DNA from 2 places in the Bacillus sp. S10(2024) genome. Region 1 is predicted to be linked to the other one. Evidence: a T-box and tRNA genes for the amino acid it is inferred to sense, from the RefSeq annotation. Region 1 holds a T-box; the other holds one or more tRNA genes.
The links. A T-box is a leader RNA that pairs with one kind of tRNA and senses whether it is charged. The one in region 1 lies ahead of AB1280_RS05100 (tryptophan--tRNA ligase), so its partner is inferred to be a tRNA-Trp.

Region 1 (11,810 bases):
AGTGGTGGGCGCTATGATTACATTATCGGTGCATTTCGAAATAAAAATAAACCTTATCCAACAGTCGGAATATCGCTTGGTTTAGATGTCATTTATACTGCTCTTATCCAAAAAGAACGTGCCTCCTCTTCTGTAGATATTTTTATCATTCCACTCGGAACACAGGCACAGTGTTTAAAAATTGCTCACACATTGCGAACAAATGAAAATTTAAAGATAGAACTTGAACTGGCAGATCGTAAACTAAAACGAGCCCTTAACTATGCAAACAAAGAAAACATCCCATATGTACTTATTATCGGGGAAGAAGAAATAAATAACAATGTAGCTGTTTTACGAAATATGAAGGAAGGAACAGAACAAACCATTCCTCTTGCTTCTATTGAAGATGGAACTTTCAAACAATATTTATGACGTGAATTGCCCCCCCCCGCGCATACTGAATGTTTTTATGTATTTGTTGCAACTAATCATAAAAGGAGAGACGTACACTGCTGCTACGTTTCTCCTTTTATTACATAAGCTATATATAAGATAAGATTTGATTTTGCATTCATTTTTCGATTAAAGCTTATTCAAAAGTTGATTTAAATCTTGCTTTGTTTTCATCGTTAATGTCTTTAGCTTCTTTAAATCTTGTTTCTGTTTTCCCATTTCAACAAGGAGTGGATATAAATTTTGCTCAATTGTTTTATAATCGGTTGCATGCTGTGCTTCAACTTCTTTCTCAACTACATCCCATTTATCAGTAAGTTGTTTGCCAAGTTTATTTACAGCTTCTTGTTTTGGATTAGCTTTCAATTGCTTGTCCACTTCTTCAATTAACTGTACAACTTCTTTTACTCCACTCTTCACACTAGCATTTTGCTTTCCGTTTGTTGATTTTGTTTCAGTTGTTCCGGTTTTCTCATTTTTTGTTTGATCTGCATTCGTTGATTTCGTTTCAGTTTTCCCATCTGCATTTGTTGTTTTTGAATCTTTTTCTTCGTTTTTACCCGTAGTTGTTTGATCTGCACTTGTTGTTTTCGCTTCTTCTTGATTGTTTGTTTGTTCTTTTTTAGTTTGAGTTGCTTGATCTTTTTCTGTCGAGGTACCGCAAGCTGTAATGGAGAGCATCGCTCCAATTGCCAATGAAGCAATCGATATTTTTTTCAATTTCATAATAAGCCTCCTAAAATTACAATTTCGCCTCCCAAATAAGTTTCTATATACTTCCAAAAATCCCTTTTTATTATTTATTTAAAATACAAATTTCTCAATAAAATCCTTCATTCGAATAAATTACCTATCCCGTCAGACACGCTGCTTTTATACCATATTGCAATTTTCCGATAGTAATATACAATAAATCCTCTGTTTAATAACAGAGGATTTACAATTTATCCCGCATTCACGGGCAGTAAGACCCCCACCTTAAGATTGAAAGGACAGCAAAAAAGATAGGTGAGGGCTTTCCATCAGTGGTGATGAAGCCCACTCACTGATGGAAGTTTCACTTTATTTAATATTTGCTAGGATGCGTTCAGCACCAAGTTGTAAACTACGAGACACAATAACATTTACTATTGTAAAAATAACTAGGATACTGAAAAACATCCCCCACATTCCAACTCCTAATGAGAAAAATAACGCACATACCCCGCCAACAGTAATGCCCACTAACAGTATATTCACAAAAAAGTTCCAAAGCGTAGTATAACGACTTTTAAACATTTTTTGTTCGCTATCCCAATGAATATCAGCTGTTTGCGCATCCCAGCGTGTGCCAATTAAATTGTTTAACCATAACCCATTTGCACAAAGCAAGAACCAAAGTAAAATAAATACTGGTGACACACCGCCTACAATGATAAGCACTAGACCAACGATCGCTAAAATAGTAGTATTAATGAGCCAAGCTGTAAATACTTTCGCAAAGAAAATGCCTTCTGCCTTAACTGGTAAATAACGATTGATAAACCACGTACGACCTTCCCTTGAAAAAGATGTTGTCGCAATAACGTTGGACCCCATTAAAAACATACCTGCACAAAAAGCAAGACCAAGCGCAAGACCTGTTGTTTCACTATCATTTATAAATTTATTTATCCAAGCTAAGTTACCGTCTTGCACAAAAATAATAAAGAAAAACATAATTGGCATCACGAAAGTTTGCACAATACAATTAATAAAAAATTGTGGCGTACGTGTCAAAATACGAAATTCTTTTTTCACATATGCTTTCCAGTGTGAATTTTGTACGGTAGCTTTATTAAAATCTTCAGAAGAAATCACTTCTTTTTTCGCAGTACTATTTGAAATCCCAATAACCCCTTTTAAATATGTACGTTCTGCAACATAGAAAAACAATACATAAAATGCTAACGAAATCGCAGCGAAAAGGAGTAAATATAAAAAGCCTTTCCACGAATCACTTTCTGTTAATGCCATTGCTCCAAAATATGTAGTTGGAAAATAGTTTGTCATTTCTACTAGAAATGAAGATTGGTTATTTGCAAGAAAGTCTGCTGCTGATCGCCCAGAAGCAGCACTTCTATTTTTCCATTGTATAAATATATTAATACCGACAACTAGTAATAAAGTAAATAACCCTATAAACATATTATTTCGATCTTTATTTTTTGCAATATTTGTATAACGCATAATGATTATCATAAGAAGTGAAGCAAGAACTAACGGAATAATCGGGAAAAATACGTAAACAATTAAAAAGTAAACATAATATGTAATAAATGCACCACTTTGTAATCCATACACAATGAAAATAGGAAATAAAATAAACGAAGTCATTACATATTGTGTAATTAAAACGGTAATAAACTTCGCAGTAATAATGTGGGCGGGCTTAAGTGGTAGTGGTAATAACATTTCAACGTCATTGCTATAGTAAAACACTGTTAAAATTGTCGTAATACTAAACACAAATATCCAGATACTACCAATAGCTAATCCCATGCCAAGTAGTACGTTTTCCTGATTAACTTGTTTTAATACTCCATACATACCATTCGCAAGTGGACCGATAAATAAAAACCCAACAAGCAAAAGACCTAATAATGAAAATAAAGATGTAACACGCTTCTTCTTATCAGTTACCATATCAGCATAGTTCATCTTTAATAATATTTTCGTTAACATCCAAATTTTATTCATTTTCTGTCATCTCCAAGAACATTTTTTCAAGAGATTCATTAGATTCAAAGTGCTCTCGTATTTCTGGTAAATTCCCTTGAAATTGAAGTGTTCCTTTATTAATAATCGCAACTTGATCACATAATTTTTCAGCAACTTCTAACACATGTGTTGAAAAGAACACTGTTTTCCCTTTATCAGCGTGTTCACGCATCATTTGTTTTAATATAAATGCCGATTTTGGATCTAATCCCGTCATTGGCTCGTCTAAAATCCAAACATCTGGATCATGCAACAAAACTCCAATAATAATAATTTTTTGGCGCATTCCATGTGAGTAACTTTGGATTTGATCAGATAATGCTTCGTACAAACTAAAACGCTCTGCTAGTGTTCGAATCTTTTCTTGGCGTACGTCCTTCGGAACATCATACATATCCGCCATAAAATTTAAATATTCAATCCCTTTTAAGCGTAAAAACATATCAGGACTGTCAGGAACGTATCCAAATAGCTTTTTCGCTTCAAGCGGCTCTTTCGCAATGTCTTTTCCATTTACCGAAATCGTCCCGCTATCAAGAGAATGAATACCTGTTATCATCTTAATTGTTGTTGATTTCCCGGCACCATTTGGGCCTAAAAAACCAAATATCTCTCCACTTGGTACTGTTAAATTTAAATCTTTCACTGCAAATTTACTACCATTATAGCTCTTTGATACATTAATAATTTCAATCATTCATATCCAGCCCTTCTCTTATTTTCCAATAATTACATTCTAATTGTAACATAATACGTTTCTGCATTTTGTAACTTTTTAGAATTATCAGATGCTAAAAAATCTTCTTCCTCCCACATTAACGAGCAGTAAGCCCCCCACTGCTGGAAGTCTTACTTTATTTCTACTATTCTATGTTCTCTTATCCATAAAAATATATATACGAAGCTACCCCAACTGCTAAAACTACTCCTAAAAGAAGATAAATAATTGAAAGCCTTTTAATATTTCCTTTCGTTGAACTTCCATAATTCTCTTCTTCATTTTTTCCTACCATAATCGTCAACATAACTGTCACTGCTACTATGATTAATACCCCTAATATCCATGTTAACATTTCCCCATCCCCCTACATTTCTAATTTTGCATTATTTATACTATTTATAATGTGGATATCTTTGTGATTATTTCAACAATTTTCAAATTAATTGTAAAATAAAGAAAATAAAAAAGATAGAGATTTTAAAAAGCAATCTCATGACTTTTTAAAATCTCTACCTCCTATTTTACTTTTCTTCTAACAATAAATCGCGCAGATCATCTAATTGTTCTTTCGTAAGTCCAATTCCTTTTTCAGCATATTGATCCACTGAACCATATACATTATGAATTTCATCGAATGCCGCTTGTAAATATTCAACCCTCGCTTCAAACATTGCACTTAAAATCTCAATACTTGCTTCATCTTGAAGCTGCGCTCCTAAAAAAGCCATCATTTTCTCATTCAACTGTTCACGAAAACCATTACTTAGTAAATAATCCTCCATGATCGTCTCTTCCGGCACACCTAGTAAAAGTAATAATAATGCAGATGCAAATCCAGTTCGGTCTTTTCCTGCTGTACAATGGTTTACAATTGGTAAGTTGTTTGCGTCTTGTATCAGCTCTAAAAATGTCACAAATGCTTCATTACTAGTCACGAAATCTCGGTTCATCTTCACTAAATACTCACCTGGTTTGCCAAGCATTGATAAATCTCCTAAACTAAAAAATTCATTGATATTTAAGTCTTTTGCTAAATCTTGCATAACTGGTAAAGAAACTTGGCGAACATCTTGCATCTCAGGGTTTGGTTTATGTTGCACTTCAAAATCTGTACGATAATCGCAGACAGTTTTTAATTCCAAATTATGTATATAATGAATGTCCGCTTCTGTTAACCCTGCTAATTCTTCAGAACGGTACAAATTCCCCCATTTCACCACACGGCCATCTTTTGTTTCATACCCGCCTAAATCACGAAAGTTAAACGCACCTTGCAGCGGTATGCGGCGCTCTGCTACTGTAATACGATCTCCTTTATTCGTTACTAATCGAAAATAAACACGTACAGCCGGGTTTGGATCTTCAATTGTAACCGCAGAAGCTTCTGTTACAATCGTTAATAATGTTCCATTTTCTTCAATACTCTTCGGAGATGTACTCCAATAAACACATACTGATTCTTCTACACTACCCCATTTTATAGATAAAGTGTTCTCGTTTTCTCGCTCTACTGTTACATCTAAACTTGGTTGTTTCATGTTCGTTTCCATTCTTTCACCTATCACTTTCTCTATTGTTTCTAATCTCTATTCTATATCACATATGGTAACGCGTCTTACATATTTCGACACTCTGCAATCAATTTATACATATAGAGAAAACATATCTTGTATATCTGTAAAAGATGTACAAGGTATTCCCCGAAATACATAAGCAATTTGTTCATTCCCCAAGTCTTGATATACAACTGTACCTCTTTGTGGATGTAAATAGTATTCGCAGTTTCCAATCTTTTGCGGGGAACTATAATTTCTTATCCATGAGGATACAGGATAATAGCTATAATTGGTATGCCGACATGCCCATAATGTATATAACTGCTCTTTTGCATCCCAATATACATACTGCGTTTCGTTATCCCCAAAACCAACAGACTCTAAATCCCATGAACGTGGTACTAGAAGCGGTAATGATACAAATTCCTTTTCTTCAGGAGAACACCATCCAAAGCAACGACTGATTTCTCCTCCACCCTTTTCTGTCTGAGCCTGAAAACTTAGACGATGAAATGGTAAGTTCATTTTTTGTTTTGCTTTCTCTAATTCAATCGGCTGTAATCCATATAAAAATTCCTCCATTTGTTGTTGTTCGATAACTCCATCATCAATAGAAATTTCAATTTGTGTTTTCCACTTAGAAGTGACGTAACTATCGCACCCTTTATAATTTATCCCACGCCAATAGGTAAGTTTATTATATTGAAAACACTCACCCTGCGCGTGATACAGACAACTGTCTGGAAAAGTCGGTTCCATAATATCAAGAAAAAACTGTTTGACCCGAAATATTCCTGTAGGAGTAATCACCTGAAACCAAAGCGTTTCCCACTTTTCATTCTCCTGTCGCTGCGATATGTGCTCTACATGCCAGTCTGAAAATAAAGTTTCTGGATATAAAGGAATCATTCTTTTAAATGATTGTTGTAACATCCAATTCCCCCTTGTTTTATTTCTTCAATACTTCGAGGGGAGTCTTCATTTACCCTTTTCTCATCAACCTTGTGTATTTCTTTATCTTCCCTAACTGTATACAGTTATTGTTAGAAAACACTCGTTTCATGACATCGTTCATTTCGTCAGTGCTACCTACATAATATGAGGCACCAATTTCTTTTAAAATGTATAATGTTTTTTCATGAAGCATTGTCCCGTAATGTTTACCACGCATTTCCGGGACAATACCAAGATAAAACAATCGCCCTTCTTCTACCGTACCTGGCTCTATATGCGGCAAAATAACACCTACTGGATCTTCTCCTTGAATGGCGACTAAACAATGTTCATTCCATCTACCGCCAATTTCTGTTTGAAAAGCATATAATAATTGGTCTATAGATAACGTTTCTTTCGTATTTAAAGAATCCTTCATAGATTCAAACCAAATTGCTTTAAATGCGTCTTCGCCTACTTCATCTATTGTTTTCAGCGTAAACGGAACTTCCACATCTGTAACATCAGATAAATCTTTTAGCACCATAACACAACTTTTCTGATGCTGAAATTGTAAACGTTGAAACACTTCTTCATAATGGGTATAATTTGGACTTTTTGATGAAATAACAAAGTGTAAATGTAAAACTCCTTTATTTGTTGCTTTCTCTAGCCAATATTGGACAATCTCTGTCACTTGTTCCTTTGTAAAAGAAACTGTATTATTTTCTTCAATTGTAATATAGTGCGGTTCTCCTCCTAATACTTTGAAATCTCGTTCCATATTAACAATTTGATTCATTCTTTTACCTCTTTCTGTAAAATTATTACAATAGCATATTTTTTATTGCATGAGCAGGAGTTTTGATGAATATGTAGAATACTAGAAATTTGATATTTATAACAGCAATCTTTCATCAAGAAAAGGGATTTTATCGATAAAGTTATAAAGAGGAGGAGCATCATTGAATACCATTATGCTGCAGCAATTGTTAGAAACTATTCAAAAAAACGGATATTTATTGCCTCAAAATATCGATTTAAATCAATTAAGCATACATATGCTAGAGCATATTGGAACGTTAGACAGCTATTTACGTGATCAATTGATTTACTCTACCTTTTCTTACCTCATTTCACGTGAATATTTTCATGAAGCTCAGTTAGAAAAATTACTTATGCTAACTTTGAAAGAACAATACTTATATTGCGGCATCACTTCTAATGATAATGATGATAGCGTGTTTACACGTTCTTTCACAACGTTATTAATCGCCTTAATATTATGTGCAGATAATAAAACGAATTTTTTATCTCCAGAAACGATTATTACTGTAAAAGAAAAATTAGTTGATTATATGAACCGAGAAATTGATTTAAGAGGATATGTACATCCTCACGGCTGGGCGCATAGTGTTGCTCATGCAGCGGATACTTTTGATGCCCTTATTCATAATCCAAAACTGTCGCAGCAATATTACGAAGAACTAACTCATTGTCTTTTAAATAAAATATTCGTTTATTCGATTGTATATCATTTTGATGAAGATGAGCGTATTATTACTCCTCTTCTTTCCATAATATCAAAAGGCTTCTCACAAAAGCAGCTTTTTGATATTATTCGTGTCAAATTAAACTTGCTCCCACAATACAAAGCAAGACTTCCAGTCAATGATTTTTGTAATCTATGTACAAATATAAAAACTTTCCTGCGCAGTTTATATTTTAGAACGGTACCCAATATTCAGTTTAGTAATATAACATCTCAGGCAGAAATGATGTTAAAAGAACTGCCAGCATTTTATTAATATAGAGGGAAATAGCCTTATTTTAGCAATATGTCAGGCAAGAGCAAGTCATTCTGCTCCCATTTTTGAAAAGTTAAAATTTACTTCATACGAAACATACTTACAATTTGCATGTATGTAATATAAATAAAGGAACAGGTGTCTATATGGGATATATCGAAGAAATGCGTAGTTTAGTTGGGAATCGTCCACTCATTTTAGTAGGTTCACATGTAATTATATTAAACAAAAATAATGAAGTACTTCTTCAGCTTCGCAGTGATTACAATTGCTGGGGCATTATTGGCGGTGCACTTGAATGCGGCGAAACGTTAGAAGAAGCCGCTAAGCGAGAAGTCTTTGAAGAAACAGGGTTAATCGTGAAACAGTTAGAAACTTTTCAAAATTTTTCTGGGAAAGAATTTTTTAATATTTATCCAAATGGAGATCAAGTATATGGTGTTCTTGTTACATATATTTGTCGTGATTTTGAAGGAACATTACGCGTCGATCACGCTGAATCAAAAGAGTTGCGATTCTTTCCCATCCACGATCTCCCTACGAATATTGGATCAGTGCATAAATTAGTTTTAGATACATTTGTAAAGAACAATCTTGATTAAAGGAACCAAATCAATTGGTTCCTTTCCACATTAACAGCCAATCCGTTTTTTTATTTCTGTTAAATTCACCCTCGCAATTTCCCTTGCCCGCTCGACTCCTTTTTCCATTGCTTCTTGAAGCAAGTGAGGCTCAGCCATATACATTTTATATTTCTTCCTCGGCTCTTCTAGCTCACGATTGATGACACGGAATAGCTCTTTTTTAACATCTCCCCAGCCGATGCCTGTTGCGTATTGCTCTTTCATTTTTGCGACTTCCTCAGCTGTCGCAAATTCTTTATACAACATAAATAATGTTTCAAGTTCCTTCGGTTCACTTGGTAAGGAAGAATCTGTTTTCATTTTGAAAATAAGTTTTTTCAGCTTTTCCGGTTCTTCAAATAACGGAATGACATTTCCATAGCTTTTACTCATTTTTCGTCCATCAAGGCCTGGTACAATTGCTCCTTCTTCTTGAATGATATACTCGGGCAATATAAAGACTTCCCCAAATGCGTTATTAAAATACGAAGCAATATCCCTCGCAATTTCTACATGCTGAATTTGATCTTTTCCAACTGGAACATAGTTTGATTGAAATAATAAAATATCGGCAGCCATTAAAATAGGATACGTATATAATCCCATGTTTATACCCGTATCTACATCTACCCCTGCTTCTATATTTTGATCAACCTTTGCTTTATAAGCATGAGCGCGATTCATTAAGCCTTTCGGAGTAAGGCAAGCTAAAATCCAGTATAATTCTAAGATTTCTGGAACATCTGATTGACGATAAAAGATTACATGCTCATCTAAACCTAATGATAACCATGTCGCTGCTACTTCCTTTGTATATTCACGAAACTCCTTTGAATTTTGTACGGCATTCAATGCATGATAATCAGCAATAAAATATAACGCTTCTCCTTCTCTATGTTTAGAAAGATGCAATGCTGGTTTAATTGCCCCAATATAGTTTCCAAGATGCGGATGTCCAGTTGGTTTAATCCCTGTTAACATAACTTTTTTATTCACAACTACTCCTCCTTTTACATATAAAAAAGCCCCTCAATCCTAAAAAGGACGAGGGACTCCCGCGGTACCACCTTTATTAGCTACAATTTTATAGCTCTCTTTATGATTCGAATAACGTCGAAACAACCGTCAAAACCTACTCAATTCGGCTTGCAGCTCCAGAGTCCATTCCATATTTTTCCCTTACTGATTTTCACCAACCATCAGTTCTCTGTGAAGTTCCAAATATGTACTCTTCTCTTTCATTGCCTTTTCTTTTATTTCTTCCTTATTATACCACGGTGTTTTTTTAGATAAAAGAGAACTTTCTGTCTTATTAAGCAGGAATTTTCCTTTTTTTATCTAATTACATATAAGTTTACGGAAACGATTCATTCAATTACGGAGGATTTATTATGGTAAAATACATTTCCATTCTGGGATCAACTGGTTCGATTGGGACGTCAGCTCTAGATGTAGTCGCTGCTCACCCAGAACATTTTCAAATTATCGGTTTAACTGCAAATAAAAATATTGAAATGCTAGAACAACAAATCCAAACATTTCAGCCGCGCATTGTAAGTGTGAGTACGAAAGAATTAGCAGATACAATGCGCTCACGAATTTCTACTCAAACAAAAGTTGTATACGGAGAAGATGGCTTGATTGAAGTTGCTACACACCCGGATAGTAATCTTGTCTTAACTTCCGTCGTTGGTGTAGCAGGACTGCTTCCAACAATTGAAGCACTAAAAGCGAAAAAAGACATTGCGATTGCGAATAAAGAAACATTAGTGGCAGCAGGTCATATTGTTACAGAATTAGCAAAGAAAAATGATTGCCGCCTTATTCCAGTAGATAGTGAGCATTCTGCTATTTTCCAATGCTTAAATGGTGAAAATAATAAAGAAATTGAAAAGTTAATTGTAACAGCATCTGGCGGTGCATTTAGAGATAAAACACGTGAAGAAATGCAACTTCTCAAAGCGAAAGATGCGCTAAAACATCCAAACTGGCTAATGGGAGCAAAATTAACAATTGACTGTGCTACCTTACTAAATAAAGGATTTGAAGTAATGGAAGCACGTTGGTTATTTGACGTTCCCTATGAAAAAATCGATGTTATGGTTCATAAAGAGAGCATTATTCACTCTCTTGTAGAGTTTGTAGATGGCTCTATTATGGCTCAGCTTGGGGCATCTGATATGCGTATGCCGATTCAATATGCATTCCATTATCCATCACGTTTACCATCTTCTTTTAAAAAATTAAATTTATTAGAAGTTGGTAGCTTGCATTTTGAAAAACCTGATTTAGAGAAATTTCCTTGCCTTCACTATGCTTATGAATCTGGGAAAATCGGTGGGACAACTCCGGCTGTATTAAATGCTGCTAATGAAATTGCGAATGCTTTATATATACAAGATAAAATTTCATTTTTTGACATTGAAAAAACAATCTATTCTGCATTAGAAGCTCATCATAATATTGCAAACCCTTCATTAGAAGAAGTATTAGCAGCTGATCAATGGGCACGTCAATATGCCAATCAATTACTTGTAAAAATATAAAAAATAACGATACGAAAGAGTGAGAATATAAGGTTCTCACTCTTTTCATAAAAGGGGGCCTTCATTTGATTCGAAAGTTATCTCCTTCTTCTATTGAAGAAGCTGCGGAAATTTTAGGAGTTCAAATTCCCGCATATAAAATTGAAGCACAGTACATTCAAAACAATTCAATTCCGCGATTATATGACACGATTTTGGATATTCAAAATTGTAATGAAATCTTTTATGGATACTTCATTGATGATACGTTAGCTGGATTTATTTCGTTTCAATATGTGGATACTGTTGTTGATATTCATCGCCTCGTTGTTTCCCCTACGTATTTCCATAGAGGCATCGCAACAGCACTATTACAACACCTATTTCAACTACATGAAGAAACAACAGACTATATTGTACAAACCGGTAAGAAAAACACGCCTGCTCTTTCTTTATATAAGAAACATAAT
Region 2 (11,810 bases), 2.0 Mb from region 1:
TACACCAATTATATCGCCATTAATAATGATGGGGACCGTGCGAAATGATACATACAATTCATAGCCATTTTTATGATCATATTTGTGTCCAAAAACATGCGTAGAATGGCCCTGCACTGTTTCTTTGAACATGCTTTGAAACTCATTTATATATTCTCCTTCAATATATTGAAAGATAGATTGATTTTTTAACGCTGCAGATTCGTGACCAAAAACCTTATATGTTGCAGGGTTTGCATACATTATTCTTCCTGTTAAATCAAGCGACATAATTGCGTCATCATTATACTCTAATAACGATTTGAATAACATTTGCTTTTCCTGCATCTCTGTCTTTTCCTGCATTTGCGCTGTAATGTTGCGTGTAATGCAAATTATATATTTGCATATACCGTTAATTGAACATATCGGGTTTAATAATGATTCATAATGCAAAATTTCTCCTGTATCTAAAGTCATATAATCACGAAAAGTACTTGCCTTTTTATTTTTTAAAACCTCTTCATATTGTATTTGCAATAGATAAGCAACATCTAGAGGCAATAATTCTTGAATTGTCCTTCCATGATAACTTGTATCTAAATTCAAATGTTGTAGCCCTTTTTCATTTACATATATATATTGAAACCATCTATTATCTACAACTTTTACAATAAACACGAAATCTTGAATGGCATGAAGCAATCCTTGTTGAATTAAACTCATATCTATTCCCTGTAAAGGGGTAACTACATTTTTCTTATTTGTAAATAATTCCGTCATCAGCATCGCAACCTGTCTTATGTTATATTTATATATACTATTTTAATGGAATTTATCATTTTTTGAAACAGGTACAAGCATTTATAAAAAAATATTAATTTTCTTATCAAAAAAGTGTCGGTTTAGAATAAAGGTTAATATTAAAACCTACATATTAAGAATTTCATATCTAACTAAAGAAGTAGGTTCGCTTCATATTATTATAATAGGTAAATTGTGGTATAATTTTCGCGATTGCAATATTAGTTTTCTACATTTCGGGAGGGTAATAATGGAAATAAAATTACAACCAGAAAGTAAACCGATAGTAAATGATGTGAAAATATTATTAATATATCTATTTATATTCAACTTTGTTTGGATTTTTAAAGAATTATGGTTAGTACAGTATATTGAGCCATTAAGTGAAGTTACATCCACATTTTTAAATGCATCCATTAAGATTCTCATGTGGATATTCCCTGTCTGCTTATACATAAAGTATTACTTACACACCAATCCAATTAAGTATTTAAAAATGGAAGATGTAAATAAAGGTATGTTTTGGGGAACATTTCTTTTGCTACTTCTAGGTCTTTATTTTATTTTTGAAGCATCCATTTTAAATGATCAACCTTTTAAATTTAAATTATCTTTAAATAACTATCTGAATGGAATTCTGTTGGTTGGAATTACTGAAGAAATTGTATTCCGAGGTTTCATTTTACAAGAACTTAACAAAAGATTATCTTTTTGGAAGGCTAACATAATCACTTCATTTTTATTTCTAATCATACACTACGCTATTTGGATCTATGACGGCGTATTCTTTGACCTTTGGAGTCATATCTATGTTTTTCTCATCGGCATATTCTTTGGACTAGTATTTAAAAAGACAGGATCGCTTTGGTCAGTTGTTATATTGCATTCCTTTCACAATTTGTTTGTTAGTATTATGTAATCAAACTGTATTTTAAAACTACAAAAAGCCGTCATAAGACGGCTTTTAATAAACAATTTCTACATCTAATCCTGGATAATTTTGTTGACGTAATGCTTCATAAATTAAAATTGCTGCAGTATTAGATAAGTTTAAAGAACGAACTTTATCAGTCATTGGAATGCGTAAGCAATGATCAAAATTATGTTCAATCACATTTGCTGGAAGACCATTTGTTTCTCTTCCAAATACGAAATAATAATCTTTTTCTACGTTGCTGTAATCAAATGTTGTGTGTGCTTTCTCTCCATACTTTGTTAAGTAGAAAAACTCACCATTTGCATTTTTCTCATAAAATTCCTCAATAGAGTCATAATACGTAATTTTTACGTGCTCCCAATAATCTAATCCAGCACGCTTTAACGCTTTATCGTCAGTAGAAAACCCAAGCGGTCTAATTAAGTGTAATTCTGCACCTGTTGCTGCACAACTACGCGCAATATTACCTGTATTCGCTGGAATTTCTGGTTGATATAAAACAACATGTATTCCCACAATGTTCACCTCAATCTTTTTCTACTACGTATTATACCACTTGGATAAAAAATCTCTAGTCATTATCAAGAATATGAAAAAACTTATATTTCATTTGCGGTGTATACTTACTTGAATCTTCATAATCCCAATAACGTCTGCGACTATTGGCAGAATGTGCATTTACAAGAGGCATACCACTTGCATCTTTTGCCACGACAATTGTCGTATGATTCCATCTTCCATCATTTTCAAAATCATATACAATGATATCTCCAAGCATTAAATCCTGTGGCTTCTCAACTTGCTTTGCTCGAAGCCCTAGAGAATCACTTGATAAGTACCAATGAAAAGAATGAGCTACCGCCCAGCTCCAGCTCCATTGGCGATTTTGCTGCCACCATCCACTGCGAATATTCGGATATCCACTCATTGGTGTTTCACCAGCATGCAGACATTGAGAAATAAAATTTGTGCAATTATCTTGGAAGTTTTGATAAGCTGGATTCCGATCATCCCACCACCGCTCTGCATATTTCACTGCCTCTAAGCGATTATAACTGTATGGAATATATTGTCCTTTTCCCTTTGTTACTTCACGTTCTAACGTTCCAACTTTCTGTTCATCTATCGGCGTTCCAATTGCGATATCTTGCTTGATACATCCATCTTCTAATCGTAAACGCCTCTCCATTTGTTCTTCCTCTACATAAAATAAATGATGATGACGAATAAAATACTGAAAATGAATTTGATAATCTACTTCATCGTAGTTTACACCTTTTAACTGTCTAAGAAAAGATACGTTAGCATTGCTTTTTATAATCTCCGCATTACGCCTTGTAAAGAGATTCTTTTTACGGTGTAACATGTCAACAATATCATCTGGAATTTCAGCTTCATTCATACGTTTATTTGTTATATAATCCAATTGCCCTTGTAGACACTGTTGAAGATGCTGTTTTATAGACATAGAGTCTCCCCTCCCCTTATTACAATATGAGGGACCGAGGGATAATCTGCTATTTTTTCTCAGCTAACAGTTCAAGACCACGATTCATCTCATGAAGTACTTCTTCATCCTTTTCCCGTACTTTCGCTTTTTCAATAGCCTCTTGTACACCTTCTCCGCCAATTTTACCTAGTGCCCATGCTGCTGTTCCGCGAATCACAGGACGAGGATCTTCTTTCATTACAGCAATTAAATCTGGAATGGCCGTTTCATCTTTAAAATGAGCCAGTGCCAAGATTGCATTTCGCTGTAACGGTTTTTTCCCGCGCCACGACCCAGACATAATCCCATATTTTTCTTTAAATTCACGATTGCTAATAGTCAGAAGAGGTTTTAATAGCGGTTTTACAAGTTCAGGATCCGGTTCCATTTCTGGATGATTATGAAAATCTACCCCTTTATTTTTTGGACAAACAGTTTGACACGTGTCACATCCGTAAATGCGATTTCCAATCTTATCTCGATATTCTTCCGGAAGAAATCCTTTCGTTTGCGTTAAGAACGCAATACATTTTTGAGAATTTAATTGTCCTCCTTGGACAAGCGCTCCTGTCGGACAAACATCAATACACTTCGTACAGCTCCCGCATTGATCTTCAATTGGAGTATCTGGTGGAAAAGGAATATTTGTAATCATCTCGCCCAAATAAACGTACGAACCAAATTCCGGTGTAATAATAGAACAGTTCTTTCCGCCCCAACCAATGCCTGCTCGCTCTGAAACAGCACGGTCGCTTAATTCTCCCGTATCTACCATCGATTTAACTTCTATATTTGGTAAGCGTTCGATTAAATATGCCTCCAGCTTCTCTAAACGATCACGCAAAACAAGATGATAATCTTGTCCCCAAGAAGCACGGCAAAAAATGCCTCGTCTCTCTCCTCGTTTGCTTTGCGGTGCATTTTTTAACTTCGAAGGATACGCCAATGCAATGGCAATAATTGATTTTGCACCTGGTAATAATAACTCCGGGTTCGTCCTCTTTTCTATATCTGGCTCTTCAAAACCTGATAGGTATCCTAATTGTTGATGCTGAATAAGGCGTTGCTTTAATTCCTCAAATGGTGTGGCACTCGCAAAGCCTATTTTATCAATACCAATTGTTTTACTATACGCAATAACATCTTGTTTTAATTGTTCAAAATCCACATTTACTCTCCTTATAAGATGCATTTCATTTTACACATTATTATTCTTACATATATTCATGCACTCAAAACATAAAAAAACGCAATGCCTCGTTTATCTGAGAAACGAAACACTGCGTTGATCACAATAATAATTCGAAATAATTTCTGGAGCGGGTGAAGAGAATCGAACTCTCGACCAGAGCTTGGAAGGCTCTTGTTTTACCACTAAACTACACCCGCAAATATAAAGAAAATGTTAATTATTTGTTAACTTATGTTGAAAATTATAGCATGTAATATAAGGAGGCGCAATAATTTTATCGAAAAAAGTCGAAAAAGTGATGAATATCTCATCACTTTTTCTTAACTTTATCAATTGCCGCTTTAACACTATCATAATCTGGATTAACAAGATTACCGTTTACATATATAGATGGTGCACCTTGTACTTTTAACTTTTTCGCAAGGTCAAAGTCTTTCTGTACTTTATCTTTTATTTCCTTACTCTTTAAATCCTTTTTAAACTTCTCTATATCAATCGTAGGTAGCTTTTGTTTTACTATATCTACTACTAAATCCTCTGTAATCCACTCTTCTTTTTCACTCTTTTGATTTTGATATATTTCATCATAAAATGTCCAAAAAGCTTTTGGATCTTGCTTAAAAACTGCTTCCCCAGCTGCTGCGCCTAGTTCAGAGTCTTTCCCGATAAAAGGAAAATTAATAAAATGCAGCTGAACTTTTCCTTTATTAATATACTCTTCCTTTAAGCGTGGCAATACAGTTACATCCCATGTACGACAAGCTGGACATTTAAAATCTCCAAATTCCACAATATGAATCGGAGCATCTTCCTCTCCTAAAGATTGCTGCGAGCCATATAAAAACGTATCTTTTCCTTTTTCCTTCTTATCGTTCACAAGGCTATATACGATCGTCCCAATTACAATAAGTACCGCAACAGAAAAAATAACACCGAGAATCATAATATTTTTTGATTTCATATACATTCCTCTTTAATGTTTATTCTTTGTATGTACTATACATACAATATTTATGATATCAATTCTCATATAAACAGTCCATTGAAGTTGCTCGTAAAATAGACAAAATCAAACAAATGTGACAATATTGTGTCTCACTTTTCTTTCCTTCATTCACGCAAAAAAAGAGTAAGTTCTTTTCGAACTCACTCTTAACTCACAGCTTTCTCACGCTCTACTGGTTGATTATTAGGAATGTCATGACGAATAACAAGCTTTTCACTTCTAGCTTGTACATATTCGGCATGAGTAATATATCCTTCTCGCTCCATGAGCTTTAAAACAATATTACGTCTTTCTACAGCCTTATCATAATTTTGTATAGGAGAATAATAAGCTGGTGCTTTCACAACGGCCGCTAGCATAGCACTTTCACTTAATGTTAATTGATTAACCTGCTTATCAAAATAAAGTTTCGCAGCTTTCTCAATTCCCCATGCACCCTCTCCATAATAAATATTGCTTAAGTAAAGTTTTAAAATCTCATTTTTCGTAAATGTTCGTTCGATTTTTTTAGCATAGAAAACTTCATTCCATTTACGGGAAAACGTTCGTTCACTTGTTAAAAAAACATTTTTTGCAAGCTGCTGAGTAATTGTACTGCCACCTTGTACAACACCACCAGCCTTTACATTTTCTACTGTAGCTCTAACAATTGCAATATAATCTAATCCATTATGATGATAGAACCTCTTATCTTCAGTTGCGATAAATGCATTCCCTAGTTGTTCTGGTAACTCCAAATAAGCAGGTACTGTCAACTTACTAATATCCTTGCTTTCAATCATTTTATTTCCAACAAACAAAAGTATACCACTTAGCAATAATAATAATATAAGGGCTTTATAAATAAACTTTGCTATCGGAGTTAAAGAAATATTATGATGCAAAGTGCGATATGCTGTTCGTTCCTTCACAACAGACACCCCATTTCTTTCAGCATTCATTGCTCTTAATTCAAGAATACCTGTATTTTAAAAAATATCCAATTCATTTCTCTTACAACTACCTTACAAATTTGTAATTTAAAGACCCGAAAAGAAAAAAGCATCTTCTACTACAGTAGAAAACACTTGATAGGTTATTTATGATCATTTTTTACATTCATATTAGGTAAGTTATCGTTATCGTTTTCGCTGCCTATTCTAGCCTTTCAGATATTACATGAATTGTTGGTGTTATGCAAGCCTTTCAACCTACTAGATACAAAAAATAAATTCTTCTTATAATACAATTGTCGTTTGCTATTGCATTGAAGGTTTAAATTGTCAGATATTTTTTGAGAAATATGCAAAACTTATTTCTATTAAATTCTATTATTGTTATTATTATTTGTAAGAATATTCTAAAAGAGGGGGATTTCATGAACGTTCAAACTAAGGGGAATGAACTAATTACAAAATTACTTAATGACTGGTATCAAGCTATGTTGCAACAACAAGTTTTAAAAGCAACTAACCTGAAACAAGAAATTGACGAGAAGATTGCTAATATAACAGAGGATGAAAATCTATTATTTTATCATTCATTACTTGATTTTAGATATAAACTTTTGACCGATAGATTGAGCATCACAAAAGATAGCTTTAATAAAATTGAGTCTTTGAGCAAGCCAACAAATGAGATTACATCTTACTATTACCATTTTTTCAAAGCTGAGCATGCCCTTATATTTGGGAATAATAATGAAGCAAGGGACCATTATGAAAAAGCTGAAACATTGTTACAACATATCACTGATGAATTAGAAAAAGCTGAATTTAATCAAAAGTTCGCTGTATTTAATCATCATACTTCTAAGATGTTAGCGTCCATTCAATATACAAACAAAGCTAAAGAGGCATTTTCGAAACATGCTGGATATGAAATTAAAATCGCCTCATGCGAAAATACTTTAGGAACTGCATGTATATTTTTAAAACAGTTTGAGCAAGCTGAAGAACATTTAAATCGTGCAATCGATATTTTACAGAAACATAATGAAGAAAAATTAATTTTAGTAGTTAGGCATAATTTAGGTTTATTATATGCTACTCAAAATTTATCTACTTTAGCTATTCGTCATTTATCTGAAGTAACAGGGAAAATTCCTAATCATTTCAAAGCCAATTTTCTACAAGCTAGGGAACATTATAAACTAGGTGAAACAAATATTGCACAAGAATTAATTGAAAGAGGTTTAAAAATCTGTTCTGAAACAGGAAACGAAGAATATATCTATCATTTCAACATTTTGAAAGCATTAAATGAGGGACTTTCAATTAATTTAGTAGAGGAAGCGGTAAAAAAAGGTATTTGTTATTTTGAGAAACAAGGATTATGGGACTATGTTGAGGAATATGGGGAGTTGTTAGCTGTTGAGTTTCGTAAGTTGAATAATCATGAAAAAGTTAGCGATTATTTTAATACATGTTACGAAGCTAAGCACAAACTATTAAGTAAAGGAGCGTTAAAATAATGAAAAAATTAGGTGCTATTACTGTTGGTTTATCTGTTGTTGGAGTTCTTTCTTTTGGTTTAAATAATTCTTTTGAAACACAGCAAGCTACCCACGCAGACCATTTCATATCAAAACCTGATAATGGTTACGTTCAATATGCTAATAAAGGCGACACACCTGCTCCTGTTTACGACCACGGCCGACCACCACTTCAACAAGCATAACAATTTAATAATTAGAAAGAAAGCCATACTAGCCGGTATGGCTTTTTTGTTTACACTAATTGTGAGTTCTTTACAATAGTATCGCATTGTGTAGGATCCAGATTACGTCTATCACATCTTTAAGAAAAAGGTTCACTGCGTCATTAAACATTTCTAAATGTTTCAGTTTCCCGACGCACGATAGCTAATTCTCCGTCGTCTAAAACATCGCTACGTCTTTCCCCTTTCAACGAATAAGACTTAGTTCATACGATTAGGTAGAATCACATGAACGCGTAATATGTAACATATTAGATGATAATTTCCAAAGAAGAATACATAAAAAAGCGTCCCCACAAAGTAGGAACGCTTGATATTACTGTATATTAACGTTTAATTGATAATAAAAAGACAAATAAAAAAGACGATTCACTCGTCTAAACAGTACCGATGGTCGGGGTCGAACCGACACTCCAGAAGGAACACGATTTTGAGTCGTGCGCGTCTGCCAATTCCGCCACATCGGCATAATATGGAGGCGGCAACCGGATTTGAACCGGTGGTAAAGGTTTTGCAGACCTCTGCCTTACCACTTGGCTATGCCGCCATATTAAATTTGGAGCGGAAGACGGGATTCGAACCCGCGACCCCAACCTTGGCAAGGTTGTATTCTACCACTGAACTACTTCCGCAAAAATGGCTGGGCTAGCTGGATTCGAACCAGCGCATGACGGAGTCAAAGTCCGTTGCCTTACCGCTTGGCTATAGCCCACCGAATAATTAATACATTATATGATGTATTTGTTATTTTATTACTTAAAATATCCAATCAGGACATTTAATATATTATCATAATCCACTTATTTTGTAAAGTGATATTTAAAAATGGGGCGACTGATGGGAATCGAACCCACGAGTGTCGGAGCCACAATCCGATGCGTTAACCACTTCGCCACAGCCGCCATGCTGTTTTGGCAGGGGCAGTAGGAATCGAACCCACGCCGGAGGTTTTGGAGACCTCTGTTCTACCGTTAAACTATGCCCCTATATAAAATGTAAATGGTGGAGGGGGGCAGATTCGAACTGCCGAACCCGAAGGAGCGGATTTACAGTCCGCCGCGTTTAGCCACTTCGCTACCCCTCCGAAACTTACATGGTGCCGGCTAGAGGACTTGAACCCCCAACCTACTGATTACAAGTCAGTTGCTCTACCAATTGAGCTAAGCCGGCGTATTTATTTGAAAAATGGTGGCTCGGGACGGAATCGAACCGCCGACACGAGGATTTTCAGTCCTCTGCTCTACCGACTGAGCTACCGAGCCTTAATATAAATGGCGGTCCCGACCGGGGTCGAACCGGCGATCTCCTGCGTGACAGGCAGGCATGTTAACCACTACACCACGGGACCATTGGTTGCGGGGACAGGATTTGAACCTGCGACCTTCGGGTTATGAGCCCGACGAGCTACCAGACTGCTCCACCCCGCGATGATACTATTCATTGTTTTAAATGGTGGAGGATGACGGGATCGAACCGCCGACCCCCTGCTTGTAAGGCAGGTGCTCTCCCAGCTGAGCTAATCCTCCAAAGTGGTGACCCGTACGGGATTCGAACCCGTGTTACCGCCGTGAAAGGGCGGTGTCTTAACCACTTGACCAACGGGCCAAAGTTTTTATGGCGGAGAGCAAGGGATTCGAACCCTTGATACGCTTGTGACGTATACACGATTTCCAATCGTGCTCCTTCGGCCATCTCGGACAGCTCTCCAATTGGCTCCGCAGGTAGGACTCGAACCTACGACCGATCGGTTAACAGCCGATAGCTCTACCACTGAGCTACTGCGGAATAATACAAGCCTGGCAACGTCCTACTCTCACAGGGACAAAGTCCCAACTACCATCGGCGCTAGAGAGCTTAACTTCCGTGTTCGGTATGGGAACGGGTGTGACCTCTCTGCCATCATTACCAGACTTATGAAGGTATATTCCTTCAAAACTAGATAACATTTGCTTCATATTATATGGTTAAGCCCTCGATCTATTAGTATTCGTCAGCTCCACGTGTCACCACGCTTCCACCTCGAACCTATCAACCTGATCATCTTTCAGGGATCTTACTAGCTTAACGCTATGGGAAATCTCATCTTGAGGGGGGCTTCATGCTTAGATGCTTTCAGCACTTATCCCTTCCGCACATAGCTACCCAGCTATGCCCTTGGCAGAACAACTGGTACACCAGCGGTGCGTCCATCCCGGTCCTCTCGTACTAAGGACAGCTCCTCTCAAATTTCCTACGCCCACGACGGATAGGGACCGAACTGTCTCACGACGTTCTGAACCCAGCTCGCGTACCGCTTTAATGGGCGAACAGCCCAACCCTTGGGACCGACTACAGCCCCAGGATGCGATGAGCCGACATCGAGGTGCCAAACCTCCCCGTCGATGTGGACTCTTGGGGGAGATAAGCCTGTTATCCCCGGGGTAGCTTTTATCCGTTGAGCGATGGCCCTTCCATGCGGAACCACCGGATCACTAAGCCCGACTTTCGTCCCTGCTCGACTTGTAGGTCTCGCAGTCAAGCTCCCTTATGCCTTTGCACTCTACGAATGATTTCCAACCATTCTGAGGGAACCTTTGGGCGCCTCCGTTACTTTTTAGGAGGCGACCGCCCCAGTCAAACTGCCCACCTGACACTGTCTCCCGGGTCGATAAGACCCGTAGGTTAGAATTTCAATACAGCCAGGGCGGTATCCCACCAGCGCCTCCACCGAAGCTAGCGCTCCGGCTTCAAAGGCTCCCGCCTATCCTGTACAAGCTGTACCAAAATTCAATATCAGGCTACAGTAAAGCTCCACGGGGTCTTTCCGTCCTGTCGCGGGTAACCTGCATCTTCACAGGTACTATAATTTCACCGAGTCTCTGGTTGAGACAGTGCCCAAATCGTTACACCTTTCGTGCGGGTCGGAACTTACCCGACAAGGAATTTCGCTACCTTAGGACCGTTATAGTTACGGCCGCCGTTTACTGGGGCTTCAGTTCAGAGCTTCGCTTGCGCTAACCCCTCTCCTTAACCTTCCAGCACCGGGCAGGTGTCAGCCCCTATACTTCGCCTTACGGCTTCGCAGAGACCTGTGTTTTTGCTAAACAGTCGCTTGGGCCTATTCACTGCGGCTTTCCGTTAAGAAAGCACCCCTTCTCCCGAAGTTACGGGGTCATTTTGCCGAGTTCCTTAACCAGAGTTCTCTCGCACACCTTAGGATTCTCTCCTCGCCTACCTGTGTCGGTTTGCGGTACAGGCACCTTTTATCTCGCTAGAAGCTTTTCTTGGCAGCGGGGAATCAAAGACTTCGCTCCATAAGGAGCTTCCCCATCACAGCTCAGCCTTCACGGTAAGCGGATTTGCCTACTTACCAGCCTAACTGCTTGGACGTGCACAACCAATCGCACGCTTCTTCTATCCTTCTGCGTCCCTCCATTGCTCAAACGATAAAGAGGTGGTACAGGAATATCAACCTGTTGTCCATCGCCTACGCCTGTCGGCCTCGGCTTAGGTCCTGACTAACCCTGAGCGGACGAGCCTTCCTCAGGAAACCTTAGGCATTCGGTGGACGGGATTCTCACCCGTCTTTCGCTACTCATACCGGCATTCTCACTTCTAAGCGCTCCACCAGTCCTTACGATCTGACTTCACAGCACTTAGAACGCTCCCCTACCACTGATACCATAGGTATCAATCCGCAGCTTCGGTGGTGTATTTAGCCCCGGTA

Region 2: it encodes a tRNA-Trp, which carries the amino acid that the T-box ahead of AB1280_RS05100 (tryptophan--tRNA ligase) is inferred to sense. The anticodon was not compared.

The regions. Positions count from the first base shown of each region.
Region 1 is NZ_JBFLUR010000002.1:979,072-990,881, reverse strand. It holds gene AB1280_RS05150 (histidine--tRNA ligase) at 1-414, shown strand, start outside; gene AB1280_RS05145 (hypothetical protein) at 565-1,161, opposite strand; gene AB1280_RS05140 (putative ABC transporter permease subunit) at 1,498-3,153, opposite strand; gene AB1280_RS05135 (ABC transporter ATP-binding protein) at 3,146-3,871, opposite strand; gene AB1280_RS05130 (hypothetical protein) at 4,053-4,247, opposite strand; gene AB1280_RS05125 (tyrosine-protein phosphatase) at 4,417-5,433, opposite strand; gene AB1280_RS05120 (hypothetical protein) at 5,539-6,384, opposite strand; gene AB1280_RS05115 (GNAT family N-acetyltransferase) at 6,434-7,186, opposite strand; gene AB1280_RS05110 (DUF2785 domain-containing protein) at 7,350-8,192, shown strand; gene AB1280_RS05105 (NUDIX hydrolase) at 8,339-8,794, shown strand; gene AB1280_RS05100 (tryptophan--tRNA ligase) at 8,825-9,811, opposite strand; T-box leader at 9,853-10,066, opposite strand; gene AB1280_RS05095 (1-deoxy-D-xylulose-5-phosphate reductoisomerase) at 10,207-11,361, shown strand; gene AB1280_RS05090 (GNAT family N-acetyltransferase) at 11,427-11,810, shown strand, end outside.
Region 2 is NZ_JBFLUR010000002.1:3,000,664-3,012,473, forward strand. It holds gene AB1280_RS15250 (EAL domain-containing protein) at 1-762, opposite strand, end outside; gene AB1280_RS15255 (CPBP family intramembrane glutamic endopeptidase) at 1,034-1,702, shown strand; gene trmL (tRNA (uridine(34)/cytosine(34)/5-carboxymethylaminomethyluridine(34)-2'-O)-methyltransferase TrmL) at 1,748-2,236, opposite strand; gene AB1280_RS15265 (amidase domain-containing protein) at 2,292-3,188, opposite strand; gene queG (tRNA epoxyqueuosine(34) reductase QueG) at 3,238-4,377, opposite strand; tRNA gene AB1280_RS15275 (tRNA-Gly) at 4,525-4,598, opposite strand; gene AB1280_RS15280 (DsbA family protein) at 4,712-5,362, opposite strand; gene AB1280_RS15285 (transglycosylase domain-containing protein) at 5,554-6,348, opposite strand; gene AB1280_RS15290 (tetratricopeptide repeat protein) at 6,765-7,859, shown strand; gene AB1280_RS15295 (Phr family secreted Rap phosphatase inhibitor) at 7,859-8,065, shown strand; tRNA gene AB1280_RS15300 (tRNA-Leu) at 8,490-8,571, opposite strand; tRNA gene AB1280_RS15305 (tRNA-Cys) at 8,578-8,651, opposite strand; tRNA gene AB1280_RS15310 (tRNA-Gly) at 8,662-8,736, opposite strand; tRNA gene AB1280_RS15315 (tRNA-Gln) at 8,742-8,816, opposite strand; tRNA gene AB1280_RS15320 (tRNA-His) at 8,931-9,006, opposite strand; tRNA gene AB1280_RS15325 (tRNA-Trp) at 9,017-9,090, opposite strand; tRNA gene AB1280_RS15330 (tRNA-Tyr) at 9,105-9,188, opposite strand; tRNA gene AB1280_RS15335 (tRNA-Thr) at 9,199-9,274, opposite strand; tRNA gene AB1280_RS15340 (tRNA-Phe) at 9,291-9,366, opposite strand; tRNA gene AB1280_RS15345 (tRNA-Asp) at 9,377-9,452, opposite strand; tRNA gene AB1280_RS15350 (tRNA-Met) at 9,455-9,531, opposite strand; tRNA gene AB1280_RS15355 (tRNA-Val) at 9,555-9,630, opposite strand; tRNA gene AB1280_RS15360 (tRNA-Glu) at 9,635-9,709, opposite strand; tRNA gene AB1280_RS15365 (tRNA-Ser) at 9,720-9,811, opposite strand; tRNA gene AB1280_RS15370 (tRNA-Asn) at 9,815-9,889, opposite strand; rRNA gene rrf (5S ribosomal RNA) at 9,899-10,014, opposite strand; rRNA gene AB1280_RS15380 (23S ribosomal RNA) at 10,065-11,810, opposite strand, start outside.